Regions from separate parts of the Cupriavidus sp. 2KB_3 genome, predicted to be linked through region 2. Evidence: predicted binding sites of a transcription regulator. Region 2 holds the regulator's gene; the other holds the start of a gene.
The links. Region 2 encodes HrcA, which represses chaperone genes, less so after heat shock. Its sites were predicted from a motif close to TTAGCACTCNNNNNNNNNGAGTGCTAA; they were not measured.
Positions count from the first base shown of each region.

Region 1: rpoH (RNA polymerase sigma factor RpoH) is a predicted target of HrcA. The motif match lies at 1,790-1,816, and genes of this name have one in related genera.

Region 1 is NZ_JBFRHD010000002.1:53,631-57,039, reverse strand. It holds gene AB4120_RS02030 (SCO family protein) at 83-700, shown strand; gene rpoH (RNA polymerase sigma factor RpoH) at 769-1,653, opposite strand; gene AB4120_RS02020 (pirin family protein) at 2,082-2,957, shown strand; gene ybiB (DNA-binding protein YbiB) at 2,974-3,409, opposite strand, start outside.
Region 2 is NZ_JBFRHD010000005.1:46,717-50,125, forward strand. It holds gene AB4120_RS06310 (NAD kinase) at 1-898, opposite strand, end outside; gene hrcA (heat-inducible transcriptional repressor HrcA) at 1,000-2,049, shown strand; gene hemH (ferrochelatase) at 2,113-3,228, shown strand; gene AB4120_RS06325 (RNA-binding S4 domain-containing protein) at 3,248-3,409, shown strand, end outside.

The DNA.
Region 1 (3,409 bases), on a different contig from region 2:
GCATCTTGCCGCGCCCGGAGGCCAGCGCCGATGTGATCGGCGATACTTCCGGGCACCCTCTCCCGACCACCGCGCTCCCCCGATGACTCTTCCCGGCTCACCGTCCCTCCTTGCCCAGTTCCGCCGACTCTGCCTGCTGGCGCTCTGCACGGCCCTGCTGGCCGCCTGCGGACAGCCCAAGCCCTCGTTCAAGAACGTGGATATCTCGGGCGCTACCGAGTTCGGCAAGGACTTCGCACTGCTGGACCCGAGCGGCAAGACCCGCACGCTGGCCGACTTCAAGGGCAAGGACGTGGTGATGTTCTTTGGCTACACGCACTGCCCGGACGTCTGCCCGACCACCATGGCCGAGCTGAAGGCGGTGATGGACAAGCTCGGCCCGGACGCCGACAAGGTGCAGGTGCTGTTCGTCACCGTGGACCCGGAACGCGACACCGGCGAGTTGCTCGGTCAGTACGTGCCCGCCTTCGACGCCCGCTTCCTGGGCCTGCGCCCGGCCGACGAGGCAGCGCTGAAGAAGGTGACCAAGGACTTCAAGGTCTTCTACGCCAAGGTGCCGGGCACCTCGCCGAACAACTACACCGTGGATCACTCGGCCGGCAGCTATGTCTTCGATACCAACGGCCAGCTGCGCCTGTTCCTGCGCCACGGCCAGGGGCCGGACCCGATCGCGCATGATCTGAAGCTGCTGCTGTCGTAAGCTGCGCGCAGGACGAAAAAAGGGCCGGTCAACATGACCGGCCCTCTTGCATTGCGGGGAGCGGAGGATCAGGCGAAAGCCGCCAGCGCACCCTTCATCTTCTTCATCGCGGCCGCCTCGATCTGACGGATGCGCTCGGCGGAGACGCCGAACTCGTCGGCCAGCTCATGCAGCGTGGCGCCGCCCGAGCCGTCGTCGTTCACGTCCAGCCAGCGCGCCTCGATAATGCGGCGGCTGCGGGCGTCCAGACGCTCCAGCGCTTCGACCAGCCCTTCCACCTGCATGCGGTCCTGGCGCTTGGCCTCGAGCACGCGGGTCGGCTCGTTGTGGTTGTCCGCCAGATACGCGATGGGGGCGAATTCCTCCTCGCCGTCGTCGATCTGGCCTTCCAGCGCCAGGTCGCCGCCCGACAGGCGGGTCTCCATCTCCATCACTTCCTCGGGCTTCACGTTCAGCTCGCGCGCCACGGCTTCCACCTGCTCGGGCGTGAACGTGTGCGCGCCGGTCTTGTGGCTGCGCAGGTTGAAGAACAGCTTGCGCTGGGCCTTGGTGGTGGCCACCTTGACCATGCGCCAGTTCTTCAGCACGTATTCATGGATTTCGGCCTTGATCCAGTGCATGGCGTACGACACCAGACGCACGCCCTGATCGGGGTCGAAGCGCTTCACGGCCTTCATCAGGCCGATATTGCCTTCCTGGATCAGGTCCGCATGCGGCAGGCCATAGCCCAGGTACTGGCGGGCGATGGACACCACCAGACGCAGGTGGGACATCACCAGCCGGCGGGCGGCATCGACGGATTCATGGTCGCGCAGCTCCCGCGCGAGGCGCTGCTCTTCCTCGGCGGTCAGCAGCGGAATACGGTGGATAGCCTGGATGTAGCTATCCAGATTGCCCAGTGTGCCGGGGAAGGCGAGCGCGAGGCTGCCAGCGGCGGCATTCTGGGGGGCCATCGGCAGACGGCCGGAAATCTTGGTTTGGTCGGCAGACAGAACTGCGGTCACGCTTATTGCTCCTTTCGCATCCGGCGGTAGGTTGCCGGCGTGCCTCGATTCCAGAATCGGAAGAGACACCGCACTGCAACGCATATTAGCACTCAGGTTCGGCGAGTGCTAAGTTAGAGCGTCTATAGGGTTGATAGTTCCGGCCAATGGATATTGTTATTGGGATAGCGTAATAGGTCTCGGTGCGACGTCCGCGCCTTGTCTGGCAAGGGCTGGCGGGCCGCCAGCGTCGCGTACCATGGTTAGAGGGAACTTGCCCCAATCGGTTTCATCGTGATTTCGGGATGCTGAATTGCGCATTTCGCTACACTGGAGCCCCGCTTTTCGCTGTTATCTCACTGTTGTCTCGCAGTTATCCCATTGCCAGGAGTCCTGTCATGTCTGCCATCGAACACTTGCTCAAGCCCCATGTGCGGGACATCGGCGAGTTCACGGTCCGCCGCCTGCTGCCCGCCGCCGCCACGCAGACCGTGGGCCCCTTTATCTTCTTCGATCACCTCGGTCCCGTGTCCATGCCGCCGGGTAGTGGCATGGATGTGCGCCCACATCCACATATCGGCCTGGCGACCGTGACGTATCTGTTCGAGGGCGAGATCACGCACCGTGACAGCCTGGGCAGCGAGCAGGTGATTCGCCCCGGCGACGTGAACTGGATGACCGCCGGCATCGGCATCACGCACTCGGAGCGCTCGCCAGACGCCGCGCGCCAGGCCGGCCCGCTGCTGCACGGCATCCAGACCTGGGTGGCGTTGCCGAAGGCGCATGAGAAGGACCCGCCGTCGTTCCACCACCATCCCGGCGCCACGCTGCCCAAGCTGGAACTGCCCGGCGTGCGGATGATCGTGATTGCTGGCGATGCCTTCGGCGCGGAATCCCCGGTGCGGGTGTATAGCCGCACGCTCTACGTGGCCATCGACATGGAAGCCGGCGCGACGCTGGTGATTCCGCCCGAGCATGTGCAGCGCGGGCTCTATCCGGTGGAAGGCGATGTGACGATCGATGGCGAGGCGCTGGCGGGGGAACACCTCGCCGTGCTGGTGCCGGGCGAGCCGGCCACGCTGACCGCTACTACCGCCGCACGCGTGATGCTGCTGGGCGGTGATCCGACCGACGGCCATCGCTTCATCTACTGGAATTTCGTGGCGAGCACCAAGGAAGACATCGACGACGCCGCGCGCCGCTGGGAGAACGACGAGTTCCCCCACGTGCCGGGCGAGACCGAGCGGATTCCGCTGCCCCCGCGCCGGCCCTGAGCGTCCACAGGCGTCGTCAGACCGGACTGGCCCAGGCCACGCGCGTGGCCTGCTTCAGGCAGTCCTGGATGGTCGCCACCTGCGTGGCGATCGGCGCCGGCACCGGCACGTCGCCATCGAGCACCTTGCGGATCCAGGCGGCGGTCAGGCCGACGTCGGTGCCGGGCGGCAGCTCGGGTACCTCGCCAATCGACCCGCTTGCCGGATCGACCATCGTCCGCTGATGGCCATCGTGGAGCCAGTCGATGCGGCTGCTGCGGCGGGCATCCGCCACCACTTCCCCTTCGGTCCCGCGCGCCAGCAGCACGTTGGCGGGCTCGTGGGAGAAGTAGTCAGTCAGCGTCTCGCGATATTCCGGATGGGTGTAGCTATAGAGCCGTAGCGCCTCGGCCGGCGTGTGGCTGCCTACCGGTTGCAGCATCTTGACGATGGTGTGCGAGGAATTGCGCAGG
Region 2 (3,409 bases):
AGTGCAGCTTCTTGCGCAGCGTGGCGTAGTAGTTGTAGCCCACCGGATGCAACAGGGTCACGGTCTTGCTGGAGCGGCGCACGACGATCCGGTCGCCCTGCAGCAGCGAGGTCAGAGACTGCATGTCGAAATTGGCACTCGCGTCGCGCGCGGTGGCCACCTCGATCGTCACTTCCGCGTCGTGCGGCAGCACGATCGGGCGGTTGGACAGCGCGTGCGGGGCAATTGGCACCAGCACCAGCCCGGACAGCGTAGGATGCAGAATCGGCCCGCCGGCGGCCAGCGCGTAGGCGGTGGAACCGGTGGGCGTGGAGACGATCAGGCCGTCCGAACGCTGGTTGTACATGAAATAGCCGTCCACCGAGACGGCCAGCTCGACCATGCCGGAAATGCCCGAGCGGTTGACCACCACGTCGTTGAACGCCAGCGCGGAGAAGATCACGCTGTCGTCGCGGATCACGCGGGATTCCAGCAGCATGCGGGTCTCGGCTTCGTAGCGGCCAGCCAGCATCTCGGGCAGGGCGCGCGTCACGTCTTCAAGCGGGATGTCGGTCATGAAGCCCAGCCGGCCATGGTTCACGCCGATCAGCGGCACGTCGAGCCCGGCCAGCTGGCGGGCCAGGCCCAGCAGCGTGCCGTCGCCGCCGAGCACCACGGCCACGTCGGCCTCGCGCCCGATCTCGTCGGCGGAGAATACCGGGTAGCCGGAGAGGCCGGTGGCCTGTGCGGTCTCGCGCTCGAAGACCACGTCCTGGCCGTTGCGGGAGATGCAGGCGGCCAATTCCTCAAGCGGGCCCTCGATGCCGGCGGTCGAGTACCGGCCGACCAGGGCAACGGTCTGGAACGCGGCGCGGGGCGCGGCGGCGGGGGCGATGGCTGGGTTCTGGGGGGCAGACATGCCGGGATTAGACCATACCGTCATGACCATTGTCAGTAGCCGGGCACACGCCGGTGCGAAGCCCGCCCGAACCGGGGAAAGTTGTTTAAAATCGGGGCACTATGGACGAACGTTCGAAAACGCTTCTCAAGACCCTGATCGAGCGCTACATCGCCGAAGGCCAGCCCGTGGGCTCGCGCACCCTGTCCAAGTACTCGGGTCTCGATCTCTCGCCGGCGACCATCCGCAATGTCATGTCCGACCTCGAGGAAATGGGGTTCATCGCCAGCCCGCACACGTCGGCCGGCCGGATTCCCACGCCGCGCGGGTACCGGCTGTTCGTCGATTCGATGCTCACGGCGCGCCCGCTGGAGGGCGGCACGGTGGAGATGACGGCCGAACTGGCCGCGCTGACCGGCCAGATCCAGGGCCAGTTGGGCGGGCAGCAGCTGGGGCCGCAGCGGATGATTACCGCCGCCGCGCACACGCTGTCTAACCTCTCGCGCTTTGCCGGCGTGATCATGACGCCGCGCCGGGGCCAGTCGTTCCGCCAGGTGGAGTTCATGCGCCTGTCGGAGAAGCGCATCCTGCTGATCATCGTCAGCCCCGAGGGCGACGTCCAGAACCGCATTATCCAGACCGAACTGCCGTACACCCCCGCCCAGCTGATCGAGGCGGCCAATTTCTTCAATTCCCACTACGCCGGCATGAGTTTCGATGCCGTGCGCAGCCATTTGCGGGTGGAATTGCAGGATCTCCGCCGCGACATGTCAGCGCTGATGCAGGCCGCCGTGGAGGCCGGCAGCAGCGCCATGGCCGAGGACGACGACCAGGTGTTCATCTCCGGCGAGCGCAAGCTGCTCGAGGTGGAAGACCTGTCGTCCAGCATGGACAAGCTGCGCCGGCTGTTCGATGTCTTCGAACACAAGACCAACCTGCTGCAGTTGCTCGATGTCTCGAGCCACGCGCAGGGCGTACAGATCTTCATCGGGGGCGAAAGCCAGCTCGTGCCGCTCGAAGACATGGCCGTCATCACCGCACCCTATGGTGTCGATGGGCAGATCGTCGGCACGCTCGGCGTGATCGGCCCGACGCGGATGGCCTACGAACGGGTGATTCCGATCGTCGACATCACCGCGCGGCTGCTCTCGAGCGCGCTCTCCCAGAACTGATTGCTGCGCGCGGGCATGCCACGTGACAGCGCGCGCGTGGCGCCCGCCATTTCCGGAAACCCTATGACGTTCTCGGCAGAACCGGCTTACCAGCATGGCCAGGCGCCCCGCACGGCCATCCTGCTTATCAACCTCGGCACGCCGGATGCGCCCACGCCCAAGGCGGTGGGGCAGTATCTGCGCGCGTTCCTGTCCGACCCGCGCGTGGTCGAGATCCCGCGTCTGGCCTGGCTGCCGATCCTGCACGGGCTGATCCTGCCGTTCCGCTCGCGCGCATCGGCCATGAAGTACGAGTCGATCTGGCTGCGCGAGGCGCACATGACCGGCTCGCCGCTGCTGGTGTACACCGAGCGTCAGGCCCATGCGCTCCAACAGCACATGCACCGGCTTGGCCACGACGTGACCGTGGCCTGCGCCATGCGCTATGGCAATCCGTCGATCGCCTCGGTCATGGAAGCGCTGCGCCGGCAGGGCATGGAGCAAGTGCTGCTATTGCCACTTTATCCGCAGTTTTCGGGCACGACCACGGCCACCGCCTTCGACGAGGTCTTCCGCGTGCTGGCCGGCTGGCGCAATCAGCCGGAATTGCGACTGGTCAAGCACTTCCACGATCATCCCGCCTATATTTCCGCCCTGCAGCAGCAGGTGAGCGGCTTCTGGGCGCAGCACGGCATGCCTGACTTCGCCCGGGGCGACAAACTGATCCTGTCCTTCCATGGCTTGCCGCGCCGGCTGCTGGATCTGGGCGACCCCTACCACTGCGAATGCCTGAAGACCGGGCGGATGCTGGGCGAGGCGCTGGGTCTGCAGCCGGGCCAGTATCAAGTGACGTTTCAGTCTCGTTTTGGCAAGGCCGAATGGCTCCAGCCCTATACCGCGCCGACGCTGACCGAACTGGGCAAGGTCGGCACGCATCGCGTGGACGTGTTCTGCCCGGGCTTTCCGGCCGATTGCATCGAGACGCTCGAGGAAATCGCCATGGAAGGGCAGTCCGAATTCCGCGTGGCGGGCGGCCAGGAATTCCAATTCATTCCCTGCCTGAATGATGCGGACTACTGGATTGCCGGGCTGGCCGAGATCGCACTGCAGCATCTGCAGGGTTGGCCGCTGCGCCAGCCGCATCCGCACGAGCTGGAAGCGCGGCGCTCGCGGGCGCAGACCCGGGGCGCTGCGGCGTAAGGAATCAAGGAGTTAGACGATGGACGTGGACTTCGAGGCGGATGCCCGGCAACGCATCGACAAATGGCTGTGGTGCGCGCGCTTCTTCAAGACGCGCTCGCTGGCGGCGGAGGCCGTGGAGCGGGGCCGGGTGGAGGTCAACGGCCAGCCGGTCAAGAATTCACGCGAAGTGAAGCCCGGC